Regions from separate parts of the Micromonospora olivasterospora genome, predicted to be linked through region 3. Evidence: riboswitches for the same ligand, from Rfam matches in the RefSeq annotation. Region 3 holds a riboswitch; each other region holds the start of a gene.
What was found. A riboswitch is a leader RNA that binds a small molecule or an ion and turns the genes downstream of it on or off. The one in region 3 is predicted to bind cobalamin.

Region 1 (7,131 bases), 3.1 Mb from region 3:
CGGACCTGGGCCAGCTCGCCTGCCATCGCCTCCGCGTCGGGGGAGTAGAACGACCACAGCACCAGCACCCGCGTCGCCGAGCCCGCCGCCTCCCGGACGTGCGCCGCGGTCGCCTCCGGCGTCTCGCCGAAGCGCACCTCGTACCGCGTCGGGGTCTCGTGCTGCTCCAGCGCCCCGAGCAGCACGTGCAGGCCGTACGTCACCGCCTTGCGGTAGCGCAGCACCAGCACGAGATCAGCCGTCGTCATGGCCACCATCGTGCCAGCCGCCGCGCCGGCCACCGGCGGCGGCCGAGGAGCGGGAGTCGCCACCCCGGCCGGGCCGCCGGGCTCGGCGGGACCGGGAATCGCCGCCCCGGCCGGGTCGCCCGGCGCGGCGGGGAGCACCATGGGTGGCGGCGCGACAGGCAGGAGGCGGCGGATGGTCCGGTGGAGCTGGTTCCGGGAGGCCACCGGCCGGGTGCGGCGGGGCTGGCTCCCGGTGGTGGAGACGACCCTGGCCGCCACCGTCGCCTGGGTGCTGGCCACCCGGCTGCTCGGGCACCCGCAGCCGTTCTTCGCCCCGGCCGCCGCGCTGATCGTCCTCGGTCAGGCCCGGGGCCAGCGGACGCGGCGCGCCGTGGAGGTGGTGCTCGGCGTCGCCGCCGGGGTGCTCGTCGCCGACGTGGTGGTGCAGGCCCTCGGCCGCGGCAGCTGGACCGTCTTCACGGTCATCCTGCTCACCGTCGCGCTGGCGGTGGCCGTCGGCGCGAGCGGCGTGTCCGTCGTGCAGGCGGCCGTCTCCGCCCTGTACCTGGTGGTGGTCGCCCCGCCCACGGAGGCGCTGGTCCCGTTCCGGTTCGTCGACGCGCTGGTCGGGGGCGGGGTGGCCCTCGTCGCGAGTCAGCTCGTCGACGCCCGGCGCCCGCTCGCCCCGCTGGTCGCCGAGTTCCGGCAGACCTTCGAGGACCTGGGCGGGCTGCTGCGCGAGGTCGCCGACGCGCTCGACGCCCACGACGAGACGGCGGCAGTGGCCGCCCTCGACCGGGCCCGGGGCATGGACGCCGCCGTCGAGCGGCTGCGCGGCGGCGTGCTCGCCGCGGGGGAGGCGCTGACCCTGCACGTACGCCGCCGTCAGCACCTGGGCCGGCTGCGCTCGGTGGACTCGTCGATCGGCCAGATCGACTATGCCGTCCGCAACGTGCGGGTGCTCGCCCGGGCCGGGGTCACCCTCACCCGGCTGCCCAGCCCGGCGCCGGCGGAGCTGGGCGCGGCGGTGCGGTCCCTGGCCGCGGCGGTGCACGCGGCCGGCGAGGCGTTCGCCGCCGACCTCGACGGCCGGGACGCCGCCGCCGACGGGCACGCCGCCCGGGCCGAGGCCGCCGCGCTGGACGCCGTCCGGGTCGCCGGTCGGGTGTTCACCTCCGGTCAGACCCTCCCGGTGGCGATGATCGTCGGGCAGCTCCGGGCGACCGCCATCGACCTGCTGCGCGGGCTCGCGCCCGGCGACGACGCCGCCGTCCTCGGCCGGGTCGACGAGGCGCTCGGCCTGCCCGCCGTCTGAGCGGCAGGGCTCAGCCGGCCGCGAGCCAGTCCAGCGCCTGGCGGCGGATCGGCTCCGGCACCTCGTGCCCGCCGGCGAACTCCGCGTACGTCACGTCGTGGCCGAGGTCCCGCAGCCGGGGCGCCAGCCGGCGGCTGCACACGTCCACCGGCAGCACCCGGTCGTCGGTGCCGTGGGACAGGAACAGCCGGGGCCGACCGTGGCTGACCAGGGGCGCGGCGAAGCCGGGGGAGAAGGCCAGCACCGCGTCGGCCAGGTCGCCGTTGGTCAGGCCCAGGGACAGCGCGTACGAGGCGCCGTCGGAGAACCCGCCGAACGCCACCCGGGCGACCGGGTAGCCGGTGAACACGTCCGCGAGCAGCGCGTCGATCCGGCGTACGTCGGTGCCGAACCCCTCGACGATCACGTCCCACGTCGACGCGGTCGCCTTCGGCGCGACCAGCAGCAGGTGGTGCGCGTCGGCCAGCGGCAGCAGCAGGTCCAGCCCCTGACGGGCCGACCCGCCCGCCCCGTGCAGCAGCAGCACCAGCCGGTACGGCCGGTCGTCGGCGCGCTCCGCCGGGGCGTACAGCAGGGCGGCCGGCTCGCCGCCGGGACCGGGCACGGTCACCAGGCCGCGCCGCGCGCGGCTGACCGGCGGGCCCGGACGGGCGGTCAGTCGCCCGTGCCGGTGGTCCTGCGCGGGTTCCCGGTGCGCCGGGGCGGGCTCGGACACTCGCTCTCACCGCTTCTCGGGTCGCGGGACGGTCCACCGCCGGCGGTCGACGGCGACGTCGGTTACCCGCGGGAGGGGCGGATAACCGGCCGGCCGCCGTCCAATGTGCGATCGTCGGCGGGGCCGCGGGCGGGCGGCGAACGACGGGGAGAGAAAGAGGAAACCACGTGCACAGTTCCACCGACGTCACCGGTCCGGTGGCCGCCCCGGCCGTCGCCCGGCCGGTGCTGGCCGCGCGTAACGCCGTGGCGGTCGTGTTCGCCCTCAACGGCCTCGCCTCCGCCGCCTGGTTCTCCAGGGTGCCGGCGGTCAAGGACGCGTTGGAGCTCAGCGCGGGGCGGCTCGGGCTGCTGCTGCTGGCGGCCTCCATCGGGGCGCTGGTGGCGATGCCGACATCCGGGCTGATCACCCAGCGGTTCGGGGCGGCCCGCACCGTGGCGTACAGCACCGCGCTGCTCACGGTGGCGCTGGCGGTCATCGGGCTCTCCGCCGGCCTGGCCGGCTGGCTGCCCGGGGTCGCGGTCGGCCTCTTCGCCCTCGGCTACGGCTCCGGCACCTGCGACGTGGCGATGAACATCGAGGCGACGGGGGTCGAGCGGCGGCTCGGCCGGACGATCATGCCCCGGTTCCACGCGGCCTGGAGCCTCGGCTCGGTGGCCGGCGCCGGCCTCGGCGCGGGGGCCGCCCGGCTCGGGTTCCCGCTCGCCGTGCACCTGGCGGTGCTCGCGGCGGTGGTGCTGGTCGGCACGCTGCTCGCGGTCCGCTCGTTCCTGGCCGCCGCGCCGGCCCCGTCGGCCGACGACCCGAAGCCGGGGGCCGACGCCGCCGCCCGGCGCCGCGCCCAGCTGGCGGCCTGGCGGGAGCCGCGCACCCTGCTCATCGGCCTGCTGGTGCTGGTGGCGGCGTTCACCGAGGGCACCGCCAACGACTGGGTCGCGGTGGCGTTCGTCGAGGGGTACGACCTGAGCGAGGCGGCCGGCGCGGCCGTGTACGGGGTGTTCGTGGCGGGCATGACCCTCGGCCGCACCGCCGGCACGGTGGCGCTGGACCGGTGGGGGCGGGTGCCGGTGCTGCTCGCCACCATCTCGGTCGCCGGGGCGGGCGCGGCCCTCGCGGTGCTGGCGGGGTCCGGGCCGGTGGCGATCGTCGGTGTGGCGCTGTGGGGCATCGGCGCGTCGCTCGGCTTCCCCGTGGGCCTGAGCGCCGCCGCCGACGACGAGGAACGGGCGCCGGCCCGGGTCAGCGTCGTCGCCGTGCTCGGCTACACCGCGTTCCTCGCCGGGCCGCCGCTGCTCGGCTTCCTCGGGGATCACATGGGCATCCTGCGCGCCCTGCTCGTGGTGCCGCTGGTGCTGTTGCCCACCCTCGCCCTGGTCCCGGCCACCCGCCCGCTCAAGCGCTGACCGGCTCCCCGCCGCCGGCCCCGGCCAGCTTCTTCTCACCCGGCTCCCAGCCGCTTGCCAGGTGGCGGTGCTGCACTGGGGCGAACGGGTGAGGAAGGGGGCCGGACATGGGCTGGTTCATCCGGCGAGGGCGCGCCGCCGACGGGACGCCGACGAAGCTCGACCGGGAGGCGACCGCCGACGACCTCGCCGCCCTGGAGGCGTTCGTGCGGACCCGCCGGGGCGTGGAGTTCTACCTGGAGCCCGAGACCACCGCGACCGACACCACCGTGATGGCGATCGCCCACGACGGCGAGTGGATCCGGCGCCGGACCGGGTCGCCCCGGGTCGCCGCGCGGATCGCCCAGCGGCACGCCGTCCCGCTGTACGAGGCCGCGCGCACCGGCTACCCGGAGCGGATGCGGGCCTGGAACCGGGCCCACCCGGAGCGCCGGCTCCGCTGAGCCGCCCGCCGGTCGGCAGCCGTCGGGGGGAGCGGGCGTGGGACGCGCCGTTGACCGGCGGCGCGCGGGTGTGGCAGCATTCGCGGCCTGACGGCAGTGAAGGAAGCCGGTGCGATTCCGGCGCGGTCCCGCCACTGTCACCGGGGAGCGATCCCCCCTCGCGAGTCACGGCCGTGTGTCTGCGGTTGGAAGGCCGGGGGAGAGCGTCGATCCGGGAGCCAGGAGACTTCGGCCGTCGGGACGACCCCAGGGCGTGGACACCCGAGGAGGACCCGATGAGGCGCAGCGTCTCACGTATCGACGACCACCGTCTCCGCCGATCGGCGCGCGGCTGCGCGCCCGCGACCGGTCGCCGGCCCGCTCCGCCGCCCGCCCGCCGCTGAGGTCCGCCCCCCGCACACCGAGGTCCGCGCCTCCGCGCCGTCGCCGAGGCCAGCCCCCCGCCGGGTCCTCGCCCACCCCTGCCCGCCGTCGACCGGCCCGTCGCCCCCGGGCATCACTCTCCGGAGCCATCCGTGCGCATCCTGCTGCTGTCCACCGCCGACACCGACCTGCTCGCCGCCCGCGCCAGCGGCGCCGACTACCGGCTGGCCAACCCGGCCCGGGTCGCCGCCGACGCCGTGCCAGCGCTGCTCGACGGCGCCGACCTCGCCGTCGTACGGCTGCTCGGCGGCCGGCAGGCGTGGCCGGACGGCCTGGTCGCGGTGCTCGCCTCCGGCGTGCCGACGGTGGTCCTCGGCGGCGAGGCGGTGCCGGACGCGGAGCTGATGGCGGCGTCCACAGTGCCCTCCGGGGTGGCCACGCAGGCGCTGGCGTACCTGGTCGAGGGCGGGCCGGACAACCTGGCCCAGCTCGCCCGGTTCCTCTCCGACACGGTGCTGCTCACCGGCGAGGGCTTCGCCCCGCCCGCGCCCACCGCCGCGTACGGGATCCACGGCGACCGCGAGCCGGCGCCCGGCCGCCCCACGGTCGGGATCGTCTTCTACCGGGCGCACACCCTCGCCGGCAACACGGCGTTCGTCGACGCCCTCGCCGACGCGGTCGACGCGGCCGGCGGCAACCCGCTGCCGGTCTACTGCGGATCGCTGCGCGGCCTCGCCCCGGGCGACGGGCCCCTGGAGCTGTTCGCCCGCTGCGACGCGCTCGTCGTCACCGTCCTCGCCGCCGGCGGGACGGTCCCCGCGGACGCGTCCAACGGCGGCGACCCCGACGCGTGGGACGTCGGCGCGCTCGCCGCCCTCGACGTCCCGGTGCTCCAGGCGCTCTGCCTGACCAGCACCCGCGACCAGTGGGCGGCCAGCGACGCCGGCCTGTCCCCGTTGGACGCCGCGATGCAGGTGGCCATCCCCGAGTTCGACGGCCGGATCGTCACCGTGCCGTTCTCGTTCAAGCGGATCGACGCCGACGGGCTGTCGGTCTACGAGCCCGACCCCGAGCGGGCCGCGCGGGTCGCCGGCATCGCCGTGCGGCAGGCCCGGCTGCGGCACGTCCCGAACGCCGACAAGCGCCTCGCCGTCGTCCTCAGCTCGTATCCGACGAAGCACTCCCGCGTCGGCAACGCCGTCGGCCTGGACACCCCCGCCTCGGCGGTGCGCCTGTTCGCCGCGCTCGCCGACGCCGGCTACGACCTGGGCGAGCAGCCGCCGCCCGGCGACGGGGACGCGCTGATCCACGCCCTGATCGCCGCCGGCGGGCACGACGTCGAGTGGCTCACCCCGGAGCAGCTCGCCGCCGCGGAGGCCCGGGTGCCCGGGGAGACGTACCGGCGGTGGTTCGACCGGCTCCCGGCCGGGCTGCGCGAGGGGGTGCTCGCGCACTGGGGCGAGCCGCCGGGCGAGCTGTACGCCGACGGCGGCGACCTCGTCCTCGCCGGCCTGCGCTTCGGCAACGTGGTGCTGATGATCCAGCCGCCGCGCGGCTTCGGCGAGAACCCGATCGCCATCTACCACGACCCCGACCTGCCGCCGAGCCACCACTACCTGGCCGCGTACCGGTGGCTGGCCGCGCCCGTCGAAGAGGGCGGGTTCGGCGCGGACGCCGTGGTGCACCTCGGCAAGCACGGCACCCTGGAGTGGCTGCCCGGCAAGGGGCTCGGGCTGGCCGCCGACTGCGCCCCCGACGCCGTCCTCGGGGACCTGCCGCTGGTGTACCCGTTCATCGTCAACGACCCCGGCGAGGGCACCCAGGCCAAACGCCGCGCCCACGCCGTCGTCGTCGACCACCTCGTCCCGCCGATGGCCCGCGCCGACACGTACGGCGACCTGGCGAAGCTCGAACAGCTCCTCGACGAGTACGCCACCGTGCAGGCCCTCGACCCGGCCAAGGTGCCGACCGTCCGGGCGCAGATCTGGGAGTTGGTGCGCGCCGCCGAGCTGCACCACGACCTGCACACCGAGGACATGCCGGCCGCCGACGACTTCGACGACTTCGTGCTGCACCTCGACGGGTACCTGTGCGAGGTCAAGGACGTGCAGATCCGCGACGGGCTGCACGTCCTCGGCGGCGCGCCCGCCGGCGAGGCCCGGGTCAACCTGGTCCTCGCCGTGCTGCGCGCCCCCCAGGTGTGGGGCGGCACCCGTGCGCTGCCCGGCCTGCGCCAGGCCCTCGCCGCCGCGTACGGCCTCGACGAGCAGGCGTTGCTCGCCGCGCCGGGGCAGCGGGTCGCCGTGCCCGCGGCGCTGGCCGAGGCGGTGGACGGGCCCGCCGCCACGGCCGCCGACGCCGTCGACCTGATCGAGGGGCTGGCCCGCCGCCTCGTCGTCGGCATGGAGACCCTCGACTGGGACGCCGACCGCGTCGACGCCGTCGTCACCGAGGTCGCCGGCCGGGCGATCCCCGACGCCGCCGACGTGCTGCGCTTCGCCGCCCGGGAGGTGGTGCCCCGTCTCGCCGCCACCACCGACGAGGTGGACCGGGTGCTCGGCGCCCTCGACGGCCGGTTCGTGCCGCCCGGCCCGTCCGGCTCGCCCACCCGGGGCGTGGTCGACGTGCTCCCCACCGGCCGCAACTTCTACTCCGTCGACCCGAA
Region 2 (7,131 bases), on a different contig from region 3:
CGCCGAACTCCGAGTAGCACAGGTGCGTGTGGATCTGGGTAGCGTCGGCGACCCCGCTGGTGGCCAGCCGGAACGACCCGACCGCCCAGTCCAGGTACGCCTTCTGGTGTTCGCGGCGCAGTGGGAGTGTCTCGCGCAGCGCGGGCTCGTCGACCTGGATGACCCGCAGCCCGGCGGCCTCCAGGTCGCGGCACTCGTCGCGCAGGGCCAGGGCGACCTGGTCGGCGGTGTCCGCGAGGGGTTGGTCGGTGCGCACGAACGACCAGGCCAGGATGGTGACCGGGCCGGTGAGCATGCCCTTGACGGGCCGGTTGGTGAGCGACTGCGCGTACGTCGACCACTCGACCGTCATCGGCGCCTTGCGGGCTACGTCGCCGTAGATGATCGGCGGGCGCACGCAGCGCGAGCCGTACGACTGGACCCAGCCGTTGTCGGTGGCGGCGAACCCGTCGAGTTGCTCGCCGAAGTACTGCACCATGTCGTTGCGTTCCGGCTCGCCGTGCACCAGCACGTCGAGGCCGAGGGCCTCCTGCAGCCGGACTACGTGCTCGACCTCGGCGCGCATCCGCTGCGCGTAACCGGCTTGGTCGAGGCTGCCGGCGCGCAGCTCGGCGCGGGCCTTGCGCAGTTCGGCGGTCTGCGGGAACGAGCCGATCGTGGTGGTCGGCAGGTCCGGCAGGTTCAGGCGGTCCTGCTGCTGGGCGGCGCGGCCGGCGTAGTCGCCACGCTGCCGGTCGGCCGGGCGCAGGGCGGTCAGGCGGGCGCGGACGTCGTCGTGCCGCCACGCCGCCGGGATCGGCGGCAGCGGCGCGGGTAGGTCGGCGGTACCGTCGCGCAGCGCGCGGCCGAGCAGCACCACCTCGTCGACCTTCTGCCGGGCGAACGCCAGCCGCGCTCGCAGCTCGGTGTCGAGGCGGGTCTCGGCGTCCAGGTCAACCGGGACGTGCAGCAGCGAGCACGACGACGACACGGCGACCTGGTCGGCCAGGCCGGCGACGGTGGCGCCGGTGACCGCGGCGGCGCGCAGGTCGGTGCGCCAGATGTTGTGCCCGTCCACCAGGCCGGCGACGATCGTCTTGCCGCGCAGCGGACCGGCTCCGCTGAGCCGCCTGAGGTTGCCCGGCCCGGCGACGAGGTCCAGGCCGATCGCCTCGACCGGTGTGCCGAGCAGCGCGGGCAAAGCGTCGCCGAGCTCGCCGAAGTAGCTGGCGACGAAGATCTGCGGCCGCTGCTCCAGCTCGCCGAGCCGGATGTAGGCGCGGCGCAGCGCGTCGATCTCATCCGGGGTGCGGTCGGCGACGTAGGCGGGCTCGTCGAGCTGCACCCACTCCACACCGGCCCGCGCCAGGTCCGCGAGCAACGAGGCGTACGTCTCGACCAGGTCGTCCAGCCGGGCGAACGGGTCGGCGCCCTTGGCCAGCAGCAGGAACGTGGCCGGGCCGACGAACACCGGCCGGGTGGTGATGCCAAGGGCGCGGGCCTCGCTGTACTCGCTCAGGGCCTTGGCCGGGTTCGGGGTGAACTGGGTGTCGGCGTCGATTTCCGGGACCAGGTAGTGGTAGTTGGTGGCGAACCACTTGGTCAGCTCCAGCGCCGGCTCGGCGTCAACCCCGCGGGCCATCGCGAAGTACGTGTCGAGCTCGGGCAACCCGAGCCGGCGAAACCGGGCCGGGACCGCGCCGACGGCGACGGCGGTGTCGAGGACGTGGTCGTAGTAGGAGAACGTGTTGGACGGGATGGCGTCGAGGCGGGCATCGCGCAGCGTCTGCCACACCTGGCCGCGCAGGCCGGCCGCTGTCGATTCCAGGGCGGCGGCGTCGATGCGCCCTGCCCAGTACGCCTCGACGGCCTTCTTCAGCTCGCGGTTGCCGCCGATGCGCGGATAGCCGAGCACGGTGCTGGTACCGAATGTCACGGGGTGTTTCCCTTCCCTCGAGGTGCCCGACGTGCACGGGAAGGCAGGGGAAAGGCCAGACGGCCTTCCGCCCGGCCCTCCCGAGAGGCCGTCGGGGGCGCACGCGGTCGTGTGCGCGGTGCGGGCAGGTCTTCGGACTCGTGGGCGTCGTGCTCGCGCCTACCGGCCGTCGCTTCCCAGGCTCGCGCCCAGTGCTTGATGACGGCTTTCGTTCCCACTCACCGCTGCGGGGCAGTCCCGGTCTCGCACCGGGTTCCCTCTTACGACGCACGGCCTGGCGGCCGCGCGAACCAGCACTGCAGGCAATCCTAGAACTCGTCATCTGTTGCCACGACCGGCCCCACCGGACGGCCGAACCATCTGCGATGGACGCCATATATGCCGACGGCAGGGGAGCCGCACACAACATCTCGTGTCGGCGTGTCCTTGGCCCGACGGGCTGCACGCATCCGGTGAGGGGCAGAGAGCGCGATGGAAAGGCGCATCGACCCCCAGAGAGTGCCAAACACCGGGCCCGCGGCGAGTTCGACCAGCAGTTCATCGGGGCCCGCGAGATGAACGCGGCGGAGCTGAAGCGGTTCGAGGCATGGGAGATGACGCGATGAGCGAGGACGTGGTCCGGGCGGCCGAGGCGTTCGCCCGCGGCGAGGTCGACTACGACGACACCGCCCCGGTCGAGCTGCCGCCGGCGGCGGAGACCGAACCGATGGTGATGCGCGGAGTGCGCCTGCCCGTGGACCTGGACCAGCGGGTCCGCGACGCCGCCGACGCCGCCGGCGTCAAGGCATCCACCCTCATCCGCGAGTGGATCGAACTCGGACTCACCGAGCTGGAGAACGACCGGCCCGTGTCCCTGTCCGCGCTGCGCCGCGCGATCGCCCACGCCACCCAGGCCAGCCGCGCCGCCTGACCGGCTCACCACCCACTCACAGCGGCTCACAGCGCAGAGTCACACCACCAAGCCAAACACCAACCACTGGCCGTTGCCAGCGAAGTTGAACTTCTTGCCATCGAATCTGGTTCGGATGGAGTTTCTGCCACTACAGATGGTCCGCTCCTGGTCATCGAGTCTGGAGTTGATGATGACGCTGGTGGCGGCGGAATCCGTTTGGCCTGGCGCTGAGCTGGTGTTCGTCGCGGCGGCTGGTGCGTAGGCCCACCCGATCGCGGCGCGACGGCTACCACCACGATCGGGGTCAGATTCGGTGGCACAAAGCCTCGAGCCCACCAGTCACATCTGAGCAGGCGAACCGACTCCCCTGCCATCGAAGATGAACCGCCCCTGGTCATCGGGACCAGCGCGGTTCAACTTCGCTGTCAACGGACAACCACAATCGGCAGCTACGCGACACGCCGTGAACCTAACAAAGCACTACTAGCTGGGTGAGAACCCATCGACGTAGATGGCAGTTGCGTCGTCGGACTGCTTGTTGCGTCGCCATCGGATCGCAGACGGATCTTGGCGTTCAGCCTGTCTCACTCGCGCGATAAGCGCTGTCGGTCCCTGGGCGCCAAGAAGATCTAGCGTGTTGGGCCAATCAAGCAGTCCAAGCGTCACTGCGCGAGCGGCACCGTCGCTGAGGACCGCAACCCTCGTCTGCGCATCGACGGGGATGAAGCCGGTCAAAGCCTGCTGCACCACCGCCGGATCGGCCTCGGCGATCCAGTAGCCGCCTGGGACGTTCCGGGCGGCTAGTTCGGCGTGCTTCATGGCGAGCAATGCCGCCGCTTTACCAGGCGAACCGATCGGATGGCGATCTGCTTCTGCCCGCTCCGCTGCGGCGGTACGGCTTACCCGATCATCGGTGATCACGGTCAACCGGCCACCTTGATCGACCGCCAGCGAGACGTCTCCGAGGACCAGGTAGTCGAGTCCTCCAGGCTGAAAACGCACCAGACCGACACCGGCTGACGGCGTGCCTGGGTGCCCTAGATCGCAGGTGCTGCGGTGCTCGTCGGCGACTCGGCTGATCGCGATGGCGAGCGCGTTCGACAGGGACGTGGACGGATCACGCACCAGCTCGATCGAGGTCTCCCCCAGCCGGCGGGCATACCAGCTCACGCCATGAAGGCAGCCTGTATCGGTGCGGGCGGTAGCGCCGTCAAGCACAGCGACCAGGTGCTCGTCGGCATAGAACCAGTCCTCATTAGCCCGGTCGCTGCTGCCCGGGTCGCTGGCGGCGAGTACCCGCATGCGGTCATGCACCTTCATGCCGGTAGACGGGCGTGAGCAGGTCGCTGGAGGTGATCTGTCGAGTAGCCGCATCGAAGCTACAGGTGATCAGCGCGGACCACCGCCGGCCGCGTACCTCGCGGTATATCTCGGACAGATGGCCCTCAAGGTAGTGCGCCGCTCCGGCAGTGCCAGGGCCATGAATGCCTGCGAGGTACAAGAACGTTCCCTTGCCGTCGGGGCGCGGGAGCCGGCCGATGTAGGCGTAGTCGACGGGCTCACCGCTATCGCTGGGGGATCGAAACTCCTGGCCCGCATTCTTGTCGACCAAGTACCACCCGCGCTCGTCAACCGAGAACCCCAGGTGCTCGTCGGACTCCAGCACCTGACCAACGAACGGCAGTAACCGCGGGCTAGTGAGGACGATCAGATTCGGTCGGTTCAGCTTGACCAAGCCAGGCGGCGGCACGATCTCATGATCCGCGCTGAGGCCGACAGACCTCGCCAACTCGGCAATGCGGTCGTAGGCGGCTAAAGCTTCAGCAGACAGCACCGCTAGCGGCTTCCCGTCTGGCCGTCCGGTCTCGTGCTTGCCGCCGATCGCCACGGTTAGCCGTCCGGTGCCGAGGAGGGCGCGCTCGGGTCGGACCCCGGCAGACAGGAGCTGGGAGACGCGCGAGCGGGACATGCCCAGGGCCTCGGCGATCTGGAGTTGAGTCAGCCCGCTGTGCAGAAGCCCCTCGAAGACCTCACGCCGTTCGCGCGAGAGGTCCGCGATGGCCAGTTGGTGGTCATCGATGAGGGCGTTGATCTGGCGCGCGCGCTCAAGCGGATCTTGCGCTGCGGCTGCTTCCTGTGACTCGGACACCACTTACTCCACTCCGGTGAGGGGGCTAACGAGAGCGTAGTTGGTCAGCCCACAGGCCATGCTTCGGATGGTTAAGGGGGCTATCAAGACTGGCTGATTCAGGGGGCTTGACCAACGGTAAGGGCTGTGGTGTCCTTAGTCCACCCCCCTAAACAAGCGTAAAAAGGGGGCTGAAAGGAGAGGGCGCCAGCGGGATTGCGGCCCGCCGACGCCCAACGGCATCCACCCCAAGGAGGCACAGATGCCAGCAACGAGGGTAAGCCCTGCCCCGGCCGATCCGGCGCAGGCTCCTTCTGGATCGATGACCGGCGAGGTGTCGGCGCTGGTGGCGCGGGCGCAGGCCGGTGACGCGGAGGCGTTCGGCCTGGTCTACGACCGGTACGTCGACCAGGTCTTCCGGTTCGTCTACCGGCGGGTTCTGGACCGGCAGGTGGCCGAGGACCTGACCTCGGAGACGTTCCTGCGGGCGCTGCGCAACCTGGCCAGCTTCCGCCGGCCGGGCGGCGACTTCGGCGCCTGGGTGACCATGATCGCCCGGAACCTGGTGATCAACTGGCAGCGGTCGCACCAGCGGCGTGAGCGGCCGGTCGCCGAGCTGCGGGACGCGGCCCCGGTCGACCAGGCGCCGAGCCCGGAGGCCGTCGCCGTGACCACGCTGACCCGTGAGGCCCTGCTCGCCGGGATCGAGCAGCTCAACCCGGCGCAGCAGCAGTGCATCACGCTGCGGTACCTGCGAGAGCTGTCGATCGAGGAGACCGCGCAGGCGCTGGGCAAGACCCCGGCGGCGATCAAGGCGCTCCAGCAGAAGGCGCTGCGGGTGCTGCGTGGGCTGCTGCCGGTGACGGCGGTGATGCCGGCATGAGCACCACGACGTTGGAGGTCAACGGTGTCGACCGGGCTGCTCTGGTGCGGGCCGCGGAGGGCACGCCGCGCGTCCCCGACCTGGGAACGCCGATGGGCATCCGGGTCATTACCGCGCCGGCTGACGCGATGGCGCCGGCCACCACCGAGGACGTCCCCACCGGCCAGACGCTGGAGCAGTTGCTGGCCCTGGCCCAGGGCAGCGAGGCCGGCCGTACCCGCCAGCTCGCTGAGAAGATCGGCGCCCTGGTCGCGGAGCTGACCGGCCGGCTGGAGGCCGAGCAGGCCGCCGAGGCCCGGCGCCGGGAGCTGGCCGAGAAGGAGGCCAAGCTCACCGCCGAGCTCGCCGCGCTGCGGCAGAAGATGGGCACCGGGCCGGAGGCCGCCGCGCACCGCGCCGCGATCCGTCAGTGGGCCCAGGCCAACGGCTACGCCGTGCGCGAGCGTGGCCGGATTCCGCGGAATGTTGTCCAGGCGTGGGCGGCGGCGACCGGGTCGGAGGTGACCCGGTGAAGGCGTTGAAGATGCTGCTGCCGGCCGCCGCCGTGCTGTCGCTGGCGGGTCACGTGTGGGCCGCGCAGGTGACCCGGTCGCAGCGGGTCCGGCTGATCGAGGCCCGCCGGAGCGCGACGACGGACCCGCTGACCGGGTGCGCGAACCGCGCCGGTCTGGACCGGGCGCTCGATGACCTGGACGGTGAGCCCTACGACCTGGTCTTGGTGGACCTGGACCGGTTCAAGCCGGTCAACGACACCTGGGGTCACGCGGCCGGCGACCGGTTGCTGGTGGAGATCGCCCGCCGGCTGCGGGCCTGCCTGGACGACGTCGACGACGCGGTGGTGGCCCGGATCGGTGGTGACGAGTTCGTGCTCGCTGCGCCGTCGTCGGTGCCGCTGGCGCACTACCTGGGCGCGGAGGTCATCACCGCTCTGGCCGCACCGATCGAGGTGGCCGACGGGGTCACGGTGACGGTGACGGCCAGCGTCGGCGCGATCCACGCGACCACCGGCGAGGACCGGGCCCGGGTGATGGCCGCAGCCGATGCCGCCGCCTACGAGGCGAAGCTGCGCGGTGGCGACGGCCTGGTCGAGCACAACCCCCTGTCCGGGCTGCCGGAGGTGGAGCAGCGTCCGCTGCTGCGGCTGCGGGAGATGGCCGCTCTGACGAACGTCCTGGGGGTGACGGCGTGACCGCCACCGACGCGCAGCGGGCCACGGTCTGTCGGCCGCCGCAGCCCGGCCCGTACCTGCGGGAGCTGTTCGAGGTGCCGCCGCCGCTGCGCCTGGACGACATCGGCGCTCTGTGCCCGCTGGA
Region 3 (7,131 bases):
GCTTGCGCCGGAAGATCGGCGGCAGACCTTCACTCGCTGCTCCCTTCTGGTGCATGCCGCTTTCCTCTCCCGCGTTGAAGCCGGACGACCTACCACGTTGGCCGTTGACGCCCCAACTCAGCAACGAGAGGAGCTGCATTCGGATGCGGTGTGTTGCCCCTGCCCGCCGACACACGACGCATGCAAATGCTTTTAGCTATGCAGGCAACGTTCGATCCATACGATTGCCCTCCGGGCTCATAGTCCTTTGGAGCCGGGAGGGAAGGAGCGAGCAAATAAGCTGCACGGGTGTCTTCCGGATTTCCGGGGGCGCCCTATCCAATCTCAAGCGCGGTGGGCAGTCAGCCGGTGCTGCATGCGGTGCTCGACACCCGCATAGTTGATACCAATGGATCTCAAGGCGATCGACTCCGGCGGGTAGAACTGGTGCGAATGTCAGGCGAGCGTCGCGGGGCTCCATTCCAAGCATCGTTCGAAGCAGGAGTAAGGGCGCGCCCGTGGACCAGGCTTGCGGGCTGCAGGCCGTGGGATACTCCACGGGATAGTTGGTTAGCGAGCGGTCGTATCCGGCGAAGGCCTCCGGGAGGCGCCCATTAAAGTATTTCGCTGCCGTAAACATGCCTTCGGCGATCGCTGCGGCCTCGGCGTCGAAGCAGTACCGGCGCAGCCCCCATGCGATTACTGAGTTATCGAACGGCCATACGGTTCCGACGTGGTATCCGATGGGATTGTAGCGAGCCTCTCCCTCGGCCAACGATCGTACGCCCCAGCCGTTGAACAGGCGCTTTCCCATTAGATGCTGAACGAGTTGCGGAGCTTTCTCCTCATCGACGGTGCCGCTCCACAACAAGTTGCCGATATTCGAATGACAGGATGCTCAGCTGGCGCCCGCCGGGATCTTTCCATTTCTAGCTCTTTGACCAGCGCTTCATCCCCAGTCCAGAGTTCGTATTCATCAAGGAAAATTGCGAACAGGGGGTGCGTCCACGAATCCATAGTATGGCCCGTGCGGTTGTTCCTCGAAGGCCGCCGTCTCGCCGTATCGCACCTCATGCATGATTTTTCCTGGCTCGACCGCCCCATCTATCTGGCGGAACATCCAGCCCACGTCGAGCCGCACGATCACCGAGGTACCCGACGGCTTCCCCGCCCTCGTGCTCTGGAAGTTCCGGCTCGCCTCACTCGGCACCCAGCTCGTCACCTGGACCACCCTCGGGCTGCTCTTCGGCGCGCTCACCGAACGCAGCCTCCGCACCCGGTCCGCCCCGGCCGCCCGTCCGACGGTCACCGCCTGAGACAGCGGGCGTCGGTATCGCCGGCCATCGCACCACGGCGCAGCACCGTCGTTGCCGGGAACGAGCGGTGGGACGTCAGCCCGACTGGTGTCCGCCCCTGTGCGCCACGCACTCAGGGGGCGGACACTGCGGCGTTGTCGACTTGATCCCGTACGGTGCCGCGCCTGTGACGCCGCACGACCATGCGGGTCCACGCGCTGAGCCCGCTGATCCGGTCGGCCAGCCAGAACGGCGGCAAGGAATCTCCGCCGCGAACGACACGGGGACCCGGGCCGCTTGAAGTAGGCCGCCCCGTCGACCACCCAGACCCGACCGTCACGTACGGCCGGCAGGTCCGCCCAACCGGGCCGAGCTATGCCGCGGACAGCTCGTCCAAGGTCCGGTCGGCCGTAGCGCCACACGGGCCGAAACCACCAGGTCGGGGCTAGGTCCGCGATCGCGGACCGCTCGTGGGGACGGCGCGCAGAAGCGGCGAACCGTGCAGCGTCAACGTGTGGACGCGGAACTGGCCGTCGGGATCGCCGAGATCCACGACGCCTCGCCGCCTGCGGCAGCCCGCCGGTTCAGGAAGGGCTGGCGAGTCGGCTGATCGCCCGCCGGCGCCCGATTCGCGCTCGTCCATGCGGGGCGTAGTACGCGGCTGCCGTGCAGCGCTGCCGTTACGCTTACCGACCGCCGCCGCACTTAGTTGAGCGCTGCCAGGTTCCGGGGCGCCCCTGCTCGGCTTCGTCGTGATCGGCGCGGTCGCCTGCCGACGCCATCGAGTCATGCTGATCTCGCCGGCCTGCGCCGGCGGGGCGACGTGTCGGCTGTCCGGCCGCCGCGCGTCACGGACGGCCGGACAGCTGCTCCGCTACTCGCGCACGGTGCCGGCAGAGAAAGCACCGCTGGCTGCCGAGACAATCACCGCCGGGAAGGGACGGCCACCCGACTTCGCGCGTTTGGCCGATGCCCACTCAGGCCGTATGCGGGTGTGCCGTCTCTGCCACAACCAGGGCCAGCTCCCGCACCACCTCTTGCAGGGATTGGCCGGTCTGCGCGCCGACCAGGCTCAGCGCGAGGTCCGCGAGCAGGTAGAAGCCAAGGGTCCGGGCTTGCTCGGACTCGAATGAGGCGAGGAGTTCCTCCGCGCCCGCAAGGTCACCGCAGCGCTTCGCAGCGATGACCCCGGCCGCACGTTGAACGAGGTCTGCCGCGACAGGGACCGAGTCCGCCGCTCCGGTCACAGCTTCGGTGCCGCGGCGCGGGCGGCATCGAAGCGGGCGGTGACGTCGGCCCAGTTCACCAGGTCCCACAGCCGGTCCACGTAGTCCGGACGCACGTTGCGGTACTGCAGGTAGTACGCGTGCTCCCAGGCGTCGAACACCAGCAGCGGAGTGGCGCCCTGCCCGACGTTGCCGTGGTGGTCGTACACCTGCTCCACGATCAGCCGCTGGCCCAGCGGTTCCCATGCCAGCACGCCCCACCCAGAGCCCTGCACGCTCTTGGTCGCCGCCGAGAGTTGCCCGGCCATGCCGTCGAACGAGCCGAAGTGCTCGTCGATTGCTGCGGCCAGCTCCCCGCCTGGGCGGTCGCCGCCGTCCGGGGACAGGTTGTTCCAGAAGATCGAGTGCAGCACATGCCCGGACAGGTTGAACGCGAACGTCTTCTCCAGCCCGACCAACGCCGCGAAGTCGCCCTTCTCCCGGGCCTCAGCCAGCTGCTCCAGGGCATCGTTGCTGCCCTTCACATAAGCCGCGTGGTGCTTGCTGTGGTGCAGCTCCAGGATCTCGCCGGACATCGCCGGCTCCAAGGCGCCGTAGTCGTACGGCATGTCGGGCAGCGTGTAGACGCCCACCAGCGGCTCCTCATCTCGCGGTCCAGGGTGCGAGCGGACGGATGCCCCAGCAAAGGTCCGGATCATCGCAAGCCGAGGCACCCGTCCGCTAATACCACTCTCTCGTAGTTGCCAGCTATTTGCAACAAGCTCCCTGACTGTCGTCCGGATCCCGCCGTCGCCCCGCCGCTGCCGTCCCGGGCACCTTGGGCGATCCGAACGTTCTCCACACTCGCCGCCAACCTCATCGGGACCGACTCGCCATGGAAGGCCACGCGACCGGAGACGAAAGTCATGAGCAGTCACTGAAATGTGATCTTCAGGCGTGTGGTTGCCGGGACACCACCGGCAGCTGACTGGAGAGGCTCTGCCACAAGCTGGTAGGACGTAGATGTCCCAGATGCCGTCGGGCAGAAGGACGACGCCCCGCCGCCGGTCACCGGCACGGTACGCCTGCGCGCGGCTGTGGTCATGGCATCAGCGCCGGGTGCATGATGCTGAGTTGACTGACCTTCGCCGGGTCGCGGTGATCGAAGAACAGCAGCAGTGGCTGCGCCTCGACGACGGTCAACTGCGCGAGGTCCCGGACCTGCGGCGGGTGACCACCGGCTTGCTCTGCCGCCCGCGCGCTGTCAGCCCTCCTGCCGCACGCGGGCATTGCATAGGTTCGACAACTATCGCCGTAAAGATCCACGCCCGGGCAGGACCAACATGCCCGGAGTGGTTCTCGTGCACCCTCCGCGCAAATGAGCGTGACCGGTGAGACGATCCTGACACGTGGACACGACATCTGGTGTTGCCCATTCGGTGGCGGCCACATATATGGTGTTCGGCGCAGCTGGTTCGGCCGGGTCCGAGTGGTGCGGTCGAGGCAAGAGGGAACCCGGTGCGAGTCCGGGACTGCCCCGCAGCGGTGAGTGGGAACGACCGCCGTCATCAAGCACTGGGCCCGGCCGGGCCTGGGAAGCGACGGCTAGTAGACGACCGGCGGCCCCGGTCAGGCCCGCGAGTCCGAAGACCTGCCAGCGCGCCGCACGTGCCGCGTGCGGCGGTCGGAGGCCGCGCGGGACGGCCGACGCCAGCAACCGGCCCGGCTCTGCCGCCGGGTCCGTTGGCGTTCACTCGCGCGTCCGAGGGCTATCGGCGACAGCGCGAGGAGAGATCATGACAGACGTGCAGGAGCTCGCGTCCGGTTCGGGCGCGGAGCATCGCCGGGCGGGGATGCGGGTCCGCAGGGGTACCGGTGACACCGAACTGGTGGACGTCAACAAGATTGCCGGGGCGGTCGAGCGGTGGGTGGCCGACCTGGACGAGGTGGACCCGCTGCGGGTGGCCACGAAGACGGTCAGCGGGCTGTATGACGGGGCGACCACCGCCGAGTTGGACAAGCTGTTGATCCAGACGGCAGCGGAGTTGATCGGTGAGGAGCCGCAGTACTCCAGGCTGGCGGCGCGGTTGCTGGCTGCGTCCGTGGACAAGGAGGTCCGCGGGCATGGTGTGGCGAGCTTCAGCCAGTCCATCCGGTGTGCCCACGGCTTGGGTTTGATCGGCGATGGCACCGCCGCGTTCGTGGCCCGTAACGCGGGCACGTTTGACGACGCGGTGGACCCGGCTGGTGATCTGCGCTTCGAGTACTTCGGCCTGCGTACGGTGGCCGACCGGTACCTGCTGCGTCACCCCGAGTCTCGGCTGGTGGTGGAGACGCCGCAGTACTGGCTGCTGCGGGTGGCCTGCGGGTTGTCGCAGACGCCGGCCGAGGCGATCGGGTTCTACCGGCTGATGTCGTCGCTGGCGTACCTGCCGAGTTCTCCGACGCTGTTCAACTCGGGGACCCGGCACACGCAGATGTCGTCGTGTTTCCTGGTCGACTCTCCCCGTGACGAGTTGGACTCAATCTACGAGCGGTACCACCAGGTCGCGAAGTTGTCGAAGTTCTCCGGCGGCATCGGCATCGCCTGGTCGCGGGTGCGCGGTCGGGGCGCGCTGATCCGCGGCACGAACGGCCGGTCGAACGGCATCGTGCCGTTCCTGAAGACGCTCGACGCGGGCGTGGCGGCGGTCAACCAGGGTGGCCGGCGTAAGGGCGCGGCCTGCGTCTACCTGGAGCCGTGGCACCCGGACATCGAGGAGTTCCTGGAGTTGCGGGACAACACCGGCGAGGAGTCCCGTCGTACGCACAACCTGAACCTGGCCAACTGGGTCCCGGACGAGTTCATGCGCCGCGTCGAGGCAGACGAGGAGTGGTCGCTGATCGACCCGTCCGACGCGCCCGAGTTGCCCGACCTGTACGGGGAGGAGTTCGATGCCGCCTACCGGGTCGCGGAGAAAAAGGCCGTCCGGACGGTCAAGGCTCGAGACCTGTACGGGCGGATGATGCGCACTCTGGCGCAGACCGGCAACGGGTGGATGACGTTCAAGGATCCGTCGAACCGGCTGTCCAACCAGACCGGGGCGCCGGGCAACGTGATCCACCTGTCCAACCTGTGCACCGAGATCCTCGAGGTCAACAGCGACACCGAGACCGCGGTGTGCAACCTCGGCTCGATCAACCTGGGCGCCCACGTCACGGTCGACGGGGTCGACTGGGAGAAGCTGCGGGCGACCGTACGTACCGCGGTGGTGTTCCTCGACCGGGTGATCGACATCAACTACTACCCGGCCGAGCAGGCAGCGGTGTCGAACCCGCGCTGGCGGCCGGTCGGGCTCGGACTGATGGGCCTGCAGGACGCGTTCTTCGCCCTACGCCTGCCGTTCGACTCGGCCGAGGCCAGGCACCTGTCGACCCGGGTGCAGGAGGAGGTCTTCCTGACCGCCCTGGAAACCTCGGCGGGGCTCGCCGAGCGGTTCGGCCCTCATCCCGCGTACGTCGAGACCCGCGCCGCCCGCGGTGAGCTGCACCCGGACCTGTGGGGCGCGGCACCCGTGCAGCAGGAGCGGTGGGAGGGGCTGCGTTCGGCGATCGCGTCGCACGGCCTGCGCAACTCGCTGCTGGTCGCGATCGCTCCGACCGCCACGATCGCCTCGATCGCCGGCTGCTACGAGTGCACCGAGCCGCAGGTGTCCAACCTGTTCAAGCGCGAAACCATGTCCGGTGAGTTCCTCCAGGTCAACACCTACCTTGTCGGTGAGCTGAAGGCGCGCGGACTGTGGACGCCGGCGATCAGAGACCAGATCAAGCGCGCCGAGGGATCGGTGCAGGGCATCACGGAACTGCCCGTCGAGGTGCGGGAGGTGTTCCGCACCGCGTGGGAGCTTCCGCAGCGGGCGCTGATCGACCTGGCCGCCGCCCGAGCGCCGTACGTCGACCAGTCGCAATCGCTGAACCTGTTCATGAGCGCGCCGACCATCGGCAAGCTGTCGTCGATGTACTTCTACGCCTGGAAGTCCGGGCTGAAGACCACCTACTACCTGCGTTCCCGTCCGGCGACGCGGATCCAGCAGGCCACCGTCGCCGTCACCGCCGCCGCGGTGGTGCCCACCGTCGTCGGTTCGAGCGCCGACGCAGTGGCCTGCTCCCTCGAGAACCCCGAGAGCTGCGAGGCTTGCCAGTGACCACCGTCCCCGAATCCCGCGCCGCCAGCACCGGCGAGCGGCACATGCTGCTCGATCCCGGCATGGACCTGACCCTGCGCCCGATGCGCTACCCGCACTTCTTCGACCGGTTCAAGGACGCCATCCGTAACACCTGGACTGTCGAGGAGGTCGACCTGCACTCCGACCTCGCCGACCTGGCCAGGCTTTCGCCCGCCGAGCAGCACCTGGTGTCCCGGCTCGTCGCGTTCTTCGCCACCGGGGACACCATCGTCGCCAACAATCTGGTGCTCAATCTCTACCAGCACGTCAACTCCCCGGAAGGCCGGCTCTACCTGTCCCGGCAACTGTTCGAAGAGGCCGTGCACGTGCAGTTCTACCTGAACCTGCTCGACACGTATGTCCCGGATGAGAAGGAGCGGTTCGCGGCGTTCGCCGCCATCGAGAACATCCCGTCCATCCGACGCAAGGCCGAGTTCTGCTTCCGCT
Region 4 (7,131 bases), 580 kb from region 3:
GCGAGCCCGGCTCGCCCAGCGTCCGGGCCGGCCAGCCCGGATCGCCGTACGACAGGTCGGCGCACCGCCGCCGGTCCGCCGGCCCGAGGCCGAAGCCCAGGTCGAGCCGCCACGGCCCGGCGATCTCGTCCGCCAGGAACCGGCCCACCGACCGGCCGTCCACCCGCCGGACCAGCTCGCCGACCAGGTGCCCGTACGTCCAGGCGTGCTCGCCCGCGACGGAGCCCGGCTCCCACTCGGGCTCGGCGGCGGCCAGGTCGGCGCAGAGCAGCGCCCAGTCGGCGACCGCCTCGGCCGGACGGGGCACCGGGAACGCCGGCAGCCCCGCCGTGTGGCTCAGCACCTGCCGCACGGTGGCCCGGGCGCGGAACGCCGGCCAGTGCGCGGCCACCGGGTCGTCCAGGCCGAGCCGGCCCCGGTCGACGAGCGCCAGCAGGCACAGCGCCGCCACCGGCTTGCCGACCGAGTACACGTTGACCAGGGTGTCCGGCCGCCACTCCCGCCCGCCGCCGGCGGCCCCGCCGACGACGTTCACGACCGGCCGCCCGTCGTACCAGACGGCGAGGGAGGCCCCCGCCTCCCGGCCGGTGGCGAGCAGGTCGTGGAAGCAGTCCAGGACCGGGGCGAAGCGTGCGTGCATCCGGCCACGGTAGGGCCTGCCCGCCGGGGCGGGCGCGGCAATTCCGGCCCGGCGGGGGTGGCCGCGGCCCGCCCGGTACGGAATGCTGGCGTGGTGGTGCAGCCGGAACTGGTGGACGTGGTCGTGGTCGGGCTCGGCGTCGGCGGCGAGGAGGTGGCCGGGCGGCTCGCCGAGGCCGGCCTGCGGGTCGTCGGGATCGAGCGGGGCCTGGTCGGCGGGGAGTGCCCGTACTGGGGCTGCGTCCCGAGCAAGATGATGATCCGGGCCGCGAACGCCCTCGCCGAGGCCCGCCGGGTCGACGGGCTCGCCGGCACGGCCCAGGTCCAGCCGGACTGGGCGCCGGTGGCGAAGCGGATCCGCGAGGAGGCCACCGACACCTGGGACGACACGGTCGCGGTGCGGCGGTTCACCGACAAGGGCGGCCGGTTCGTCCGGGGCGACGGCCGGCTCGACGGCCCGGGCCGGGTACGCGTCGGCGACCAGGTCTTCCAGGCGCGGTACGGGATCGTGCTCGGCACGGGCACCCGTCCCGTCGTCCCGCCGATCGACGGGCTGGCCGACACCCCGTACTGGACCAACCACCAGGCGATCGAGGTCGAGGAGCTGCCGGGGTCGCTGCTGGTCCTCGGCGGCGGCGCGATCGGGCTGGAGCTGGCGCAGGTCTTCGCCCGGTTCGGGGTCGCGGTGACCGTCGTCGAGGCGATGGACCGGGTGCTCGCCGTCGAGGAGCCCGAGGCGTCCGAGGTGGCCGCGGCCGCGCTGCGCGCCGACGGGGTGCGTGTCGAGACCGGCCTGCGGGCCGAACGGGTCAGCCACGACGGGCGGGTGTTCACCCTGCACGGCGCGGGCGGCGTCACGTTCACGGCCGACGAGCTGCTGGTGGCGACCGGCCGGCGGGCCGACCTCGACGAGCTGGGCCTGGAGACGGTGGGCCTCGACCCGTCCCGGCGCCACCTGGCGGTCGGCGACCGGATGCGTGCCGCCGAGGGGATCTGGGCGGTCGGCGACCTGACCGGCGAGGGCCCGTTCACCCACGTCGCCATGTACCAGGCCGCCGTCGTGATCGCGGACGTGCTCGACCACGCCCGGCAGGCCCAGCCCGGGCCGGACGCCGGCAGCGCCCTGAGCGGGGTGGCGGGCCCGGCCGGGGTGCCCCGCTCCGACTACCGCGCGCTGCCCCGGGTCACCTTCACCGACCCGGAGGTCGGCGCGGTCGGGCTGACCGAGCGGCAGGCGCGGGAGCGCGGGATCAACGTGCAGGTGGGCGTCAGCCAGCTCGGCTCGTCGACCCGGGGCTGGATCCACCGGGCGGACGGGCTCATCAAGCTGGTGGCCGACGCCGACCGGGGCGTGCTGGTCGGGGCGACGTCTGTCGGGCCGGCCGGCGGCGAGGTCCTGTCGGCGCTGGTGGTGGCGGTCCACGCAGCCGTGCCGATCGGCCAGCTGCGTCAGATGATCTACGCGTACCCGACGTTCCACCGCGCCATCGAGGACGCCCTCCGCAACCTCCGGTAGCGCCGCTATGCCGGGGTGCCGTGCCGGCCCGCGCCGGCCGCGAAGCGGGCCGCGCCCGCCGCCGCATCGGCGGCCAGCGACTCGACGCCGTACGCGAGCTCGACCGCCAGCGCCTGCGCCTCGGGCAGGCCGGCGCAGGCCAGCACCGCCGCCCGGTCGTTGCGCAGGCACGTCTGCGGGTGGCGGGCGATTTCGGCGGCGAGTCGCTCGGCCTCCGCCCGGGCCTCGCCCGGCGCGACCAGCCGGTTCACCAATCCCATCCGGTACGCCTCGTCCGCCGGCACCGGCCGCCCGGTGAGGATCAGGTCCAGCGCCCGGCTCTCCCCGATCAGCCTCGGCAGCCGGACCGTGCCGCCGTCGATCAGCGGCACCCCCAGCGCCGGCAGAACACCCCGAGCACCGCGTCGGACTCGGCGATCCGCAGGTCGCACCAGAGCGCCAGCTCCAGCCCGCCGGCCACGGCGTACCCGGAGATCGCGGCGAGCACCGGCTTGGACAGGCGCATCCGGGTCGGACCCATGGGGCCGTCGCCGTCCGGCTCGACGCGGTTGCCGCTCGGGGTGCCGATCGCCTTCAGGTCCGCGCCGGGGCAGAACGTGCCGCCGGCGCCGCAGAGCACCGCGACCGCCGCCGCCGGGTCGGCCTCGAACGCGCGGAACGCGTCGGCCAGCGCCCGCGCGGTCGGGCCGTCGACGGCGTTGCGGGCCGCCGGCCGGTCCAGGATCACCGTGGTCACCGCGCCCGCGTCTACGGGCATGCCGGTCCTGCTGCGGGCTCGACCCGTACCCCCATCGGGACAGCATGCCGCCCCGGGGCGCCGGCGCGCCAGGGCGGCGCATGCGTGGGCCTCAGCCCTCGTCGCGGCGGGCCAGCTCGCCGCGTCGGCCCCGAGCGCGGTGGCGGTCCCGGCGCTCGTCGCGGCGGGCCAGCGTGGCGCCTCGGCCCCGAGCGCGGTGGCGGTCCGGCGTTCGTCGCGGCGGGCCAGCGTGGCGCCGAGGGCGGCGGCGACCACGCAGCCGACGCCGGCCAGCTGCGGCCAGGCCAGCAGGAGCGACCGCATCTCCACTACGATCGGCGGCGGCACGATCATGTGAGGTGCCCCACGCGAGTGGGGAGAATCGGGAAGCCGGTGCGAATCCGGCACGGGCCCGCCGCGGTGACCGGGGAGCCACCGTCCACGCGCGCAGAGCGCAGCCACTGGCCGCACGGCTGGGAAGGCGGGCGGCCAGGCGTCGATCCGGGAGTCCGAAGACCGGCCTCGCGTCGACCGCCCGCCCGTACGGGTGGGCCGAGCGCAGCGGGAGCCTGCCGTGGAACTGTACGACGCCATCCACCGTCGCCGTGACGTCCGAGCCCAGTTCACCGGGGATCCGGTGCCCGAGGAGACCCTGCGTCGCGTCCTCGCTGCGGCGCACGCCGCGCCGAGCGTCGGCTATTCGCAGCCGTGGGACTTCATCCTGGTCCGGGACGCCGACACCCGCCGCCGCTTCCACCAGCACGTCCAGGCCGAGCGGGACACCTTCGCCGCCACCCTGGACGGCCCGGCCGCCGAGCGGTTCGCCCGGATCAAGATTGACGGGGTGCTGGAGTCGACGCTGTCGATCGTGGTCACCTACGACGCGGCCCGGGGCGGCCCGGCGGTGCTCGGCCGGCATGCCATCGCCGACGCCGGCCTCTACTCGGTGTGCCTGGCCATCCAGAACCTCTGGCTCGCCGCCACGGCCGAGGGGCTCGGCGTCGGCTGGGTCTCCTTCTACCGGGAGCCGTTCCTCGCCGAGCTGCTGGGCGTACCGGACGGCATCCGGCCGGTCGCGTGGCTCTGCGTCGGGCCGGTCACCCACCTGGAGGCCGTACCGGACCTGGCCCGGCACGGCTGGCGCCACGCGCGCCCGCTCGCCGAGGCCGTCCACCACGATCGCTGGCCGGGCTGATCCGCTGGCCCCCATGGCGGCGGTATGGCGGTATCCGCGCCGGGAGGATGCCCCCGTGTCGGTGACATGCTGGTGTCCGTTCCCGGCGCGGCCGGCGCGAATTGTCGCCGTCGCCCGGTTTGCGGCCGCTTCCGCCGGGAAGTCGGACGGCATGCGGGCACTCTTGACGAAACTCGAACAGAACTCGGCGCTGGACCGGGCCGGCGACCGGTTGCAGCGCGGTGTCCAGGCCACCCTCCGGCCGCAGCGGGTCCGCGACCTGCTGCACGGAGTGTTCCTCGGGCACCCGTTGCATCCGGCGATGGTGCAGGTGCCGGTGGGTGCGTGGATCAGCGCGGCCGTGCTCGACCTGATGCCGGGGCAGCGCCGGGCCGCCACCGCACTGGTCGGGCTGGGCACGGTCAGCGCCCTCCCGGCGGCGGTCGCCGGGCTGAACGACTGGGCGGCCCTCGCCCGCGACCAGCGGCGGGTCGGCCTGGTCCACGCCGCCGCGAACACCGTCGCCCTCGCCCTGTACGCGGGCTCGCTGGCGGCGCGGCGGCAGGGCCGGCACGGGGCGGGGCGGATGCTGGCGTACCTCGGGCTGACGGCGGCGAGCACCGGCGCGTACATCGGCGGGCACCTGGCGTACAAGCAGGCGGCGCAGGTCAACCAGAGCGTCTCCGAACTGCACCGGATCAGCGACGGCTGGAAGGCGGTGGCGGACATGGCCGCGCTGCCGCAGCGGAAGCTGATCACGCGCGAGGTGGACGACGTCTCGGTGATCCTCTACCGGCACGGCGACGACGTCACCGTGATGCTGGAACGCTGCCCGCACCAGAGCGGCCCGCTCGGCCAGGGCGAGGTCACCCAGGTCGACGGGCACGACTGCGTGGTCTGCCCGTGGCACGGCAGCACGTTCCGGCTCAACGGCGGCGAGGTCGTGCACGGCCCGGCCGCGAACGACCAGCAGATCCTGTCGAGCCGGGTGATCGACGGGGTGCTCCAGGTCCGACTGCCCTGACTGCGCCGCCCGCACCCCGGCGTCGGCTCCGGGACGGGGCGTGGGTGGTGGCGGCAGGTGCGGGGCAGCGGTGTGCGGGTCAGTCCCGGCGGTGCCGGCCGGTGACGAAGGCCCGCGCGCCGGCGGTGGCGCGCGCGGTGGTGGTCCGGGCGGCGGAAGCGGCTCGGGCGGTGCTGGCTTGGGCGGTGCTGGCTTGGGCGGCGGCGGGCCGGCGGCGCAGTCCGAGAACCGCGCCGATCTGCGCACCGACGATGCTGGCGACGGCGAGCACCGCCGACACCGCGAGCGGCCGGTTCACCCGGTCCTCCGCGCCGGCCCGGGACGCCCCGGCGGCCATCGCCGGCTGCCCGCCGGCCGGCGGCTGGCCCACCTGCTGCGTCGACTGGGACGACCCGGCCGCCGGCTGACTGGCCGACGGCCCCGGCGAGGGGCGGGTGGCCCGAGGCGACGAGGGCGTGCCGGGAGCGCCGGACCCAGCCGGGTCGGCCGGGGACGCCGGAGCCTCGGACGGCGCGGCCGGGGACGCCGGCGGGCGACCGGGTCGCCGGGGGCGGGGGCCGCCGGCCGGGCCACGAGCCGGCCGGTGGCGTGCGGACGCGCCCCGCCGTCCTGGCTGCCGTCGGGGAGCCGGATCAGCTGTCCCGGGCGGATCCGGTCGGGGTCGCGCAGCCGGTTCAGCTTCGCCACGTCCCGGTAGCGGTCGAAGTCGTCGAGATAGCGCTCGGCGACCTTGCCGAGGTAGTCGCCCCTGGCCACCCGGTAGACCGTCGGCCCGGCCTGGTCCGGCGCCCCGACGGCCGTGGCGGCCGTCGCCGCTGCTGCCTGGGCGGCCGCCGGAGGCGTCGCGGCGGCCGGAAGGGCAGCCGCCAACCCGTGGGCCGCCGCCGGGTACGCCGCCGCTGCCGCCGGGGCAGCTGCCGCGTACGGGCCGGTCAGGGCGGTGGCGGCGCTCGCGGCCGGGCTCGCCGCGATGATCAGCGCGACCGACCCGACCAGGGCGGCGGCGGCCCGCTGCTGACGGCTCATGCCGGGCAGCCGGGGAGCCGGCCGGCGCACCGACTGCGCGCCGAGTTCCACGAGCACGGAGAGGGCGAAGGTGGCCCACCCGAACCAGCCGACCAGGGCGAGCGCGCGCAGGAGGAGCCGCCCGTCGTCGCGGCTGGTGAGCGTGGTGCCGATCTCGGCGAGGGTGGGTAGGTGGTCGGGCAGCGGGTTGCCGGCGAACGCGATCAGCGCCACCGGCGCCCCGACCAGCACCGCGACCAGCACGACCAGCGCGCCGAATCCGGTGAGGACCTGCCCGGCCCGCCGTGCGGCGGAGCGACCCCGTGCGGCCATGGCGTGCCTTCCCTTCCTACGGGCCCTCGGTGAGCGCCCGCGCGGTGGCCTCACCGGAGACGGTGACGGTGTTGCCGAAGCCGAAGAGGCCGAGCATGTACCGGTCGTAGGTGACCGTGACGTGGACGCGGATGTGCTTCTCCCCGTCCACGACCGGGAATTCGACGGAGTGGTTGGTCACCCCGGCCGCGGCGAGGTAGCTGCCCACCGTCGCCCGGGCCGCCGCCTCGTCGATCTCCTTGGGGCCACCCTCGATGGCCCGCGCCCGGTCGATGGACTGCCCGCCCGTCCGGGCCGCCTCGGCGGCGAGGTTGTCAGCCCGCTGCGCCGACCGCAGTTGACCGGCGCCGTCGAACGCCAGGCCGATGATCGCGAGCACGCCGATCATGGCGGCGGCCAGGAACAGGCTGACCCGGCCGTCGTCGCCGCGCAGCCACCGCGCCCGGCGGGATCGGGGGTGGGCGGGGGCCGGGTCACGACCGGCTCCGGTAACGGTCCAGCGGGGAGGTGAACGTGGCGGAGACCGTCCGGCTGCCGGGCATGCCGGGCAGCAGCGACAGGTGGATGTCCGCGAAGGAGACCGTGCAGCTCACCTGTACGGTCACGGCGGCGGGCTGCCCGGGGTCCGTGGCGTACGCCTGCTCGAAGGTGGCCGGCGTGCCGTTCACGTTGCCGGTGAGAGCCAGCGCGGGCTGCCCGACACA

Region 1: linked by a shared signal. The riboswitch ahead of cobN (cobaltochelatase subunit CobN) and the one ahead of JD77_RS10565 (ribonucleoside-diphosphate reductase subunit alpha) in region 3 are both predicted to bind cobalamin.
Region 2: linked by a shared signal. The riboswitch ahead of metE (5-methyltetrahydropteroyltriglutamate--homocysteine S-methyltransferase) and the one ahead of JD77_RS10565 (ribonucleoside-diphosphate reductase subunit alpha) in region 3 are both predicted to bind cobalamin.
Region 4: linked by a shared signal. The riboswitch ahead of bluB (5,6-dimethylbenzimidazole synthase) and the one ahead of JD77_RS10565 (ribonucleoside-diphosphate reductase subunit alpha) in region 3 are both predicted to bind cobalamin.

The regions. Positions count from the first base shown of each region.
Region 1 covers NZ_VLKE01000001.1:5,424,127-5,431,257, forward strand. The annotation lists gene JD77_RS24895 (TIGR04013 family B12-binding domain/radical SAM domain-containing protein) at 1-248, opposite strand, end outside; gene JD77_RS24900 (FUSC family protein) at 247-1,542, shown strand; gene JD77_RS24905 (alpha/beta hydrolase) at 1,553-2,257, opposite strand; gene JD77_RS24910 (MFS transporter) at 2,425-3,660, shown strand; gene JD77_RS24915 (hypothetical protein) at 3,768-4,103, shown strand; cobalamin riboswitch at 4,203-4,332, shown strand; gene cobN (cobaltochelatase subunit CobN) at 4,619-7,131, shown strand, end outside.
Region 2 covers NZ_VLKE01000002.1:34,667-41,797, forward strand. The annotation lists gene metE (5-methyltetrahydropteroyltriglutamate--homocysteine S-methyltransferase) at 1-1,915, opposite strand, end outside; cobalamin riboswitch at 2,022-2,225, opposite strand; gene JD77_RS31295 (hypothetical protein) at 2,517-2,825, shown strand; gene JD77_RS31300 (hypothetical protein) at 3,291-4,109, opposite strand; gene JD77_RS31305 (sigma factor-like helix-turn-helix DNA-binding protein) at 4,114-4,956, opposite strand; gene JD77_RS31310 (sigma-70 family RNA polymerase sigma factor) at 5,198-5,818, shown strand; gene JD77_RS31315 (Lsr2 family DNA-binding protein) at 5,815-6,330, shown strand; gene JD77_RS31320 (GGDEF domain-containing protein) at 6,342-7,007, shown strand; gene JD77_RS33135 (hypothetical protein) at 7,004-7,131, shown strand, end outside.
Region 3 covers NZ_VLKE01000001.1:2,298,578-2,305,708, forward strand. The annotation lists gene JD77_RS10535 (amino acid permease) at 1-55, opposite strand, end outside; partial or broken gene JD77_RS33510 (amylo-alpha-1,6-glucosidase) at 392-1,072, opposite strand; gene JD77_RS10545 (CbtA family protein) at 1,056-1,295, shown strand; gene JD77_RS10550 (superoxide dismutase) at 2,252-2,521, opposite strand; gene JD77_RS10555 (superoxide dismutase) at 2,518-3,132, opposite strand; gene JD77_RS10560 (hypothetical protein) at 3,581-3,805, opposite strand; cobalamin riboswitch at 3,934-4,151, shown strand; gene JD77_RS10565 (ribonucleoside-diphosphate reductase subunit alpha) at 4,276-6,663, shown strand; gene JD77_RS10570 (ribonucleotide-diphosphate reductase subunit beta) at 6,708-7,131, shown strand, end outside.
Region 4 covers NZ_VLKE01000001.1:2,876,886-2,884,016, forward strand. The annotation lists gene JD77_RS13175 (serine hydrolase domain-containing protein) at 1-640, opposite strand, end outside; gene JD77_RS13180 (dihydrolipoyl dehydrogenase family protein) at 737-2,155, shown strand; partial or broken gene JD77_RS13185 (crotonase/enoyl-CoA hydratase family protein) at 2,161-2,912, opposite strand; cobalamin riboswitch at 3,232-3,430, shown strand; gene bluB (5,6-dimethylbenzimidazole synthase) at 3,466-4,086, shown strand; gene JD77_RS13195 (Rieske (2Fe-2S) protein) at 4,238-5,089, shown strand; gene JD77_RS35470 (hypothetical protein) at 5,169-5,387, opposite strand; gene JD77_RS13200 (LysM peptidoglycan-binding domain-containing protein) at 5,384-6,427, opposite strand; gene JD77_RS13205 (pilus assembly protein TadG-related protein) at 6,444-6,860, opposite strand; gene JD77_RS13210 (TadE/TadG family type IV pilus assembly protein) at 6,901-7,131, opposite strand, start outside.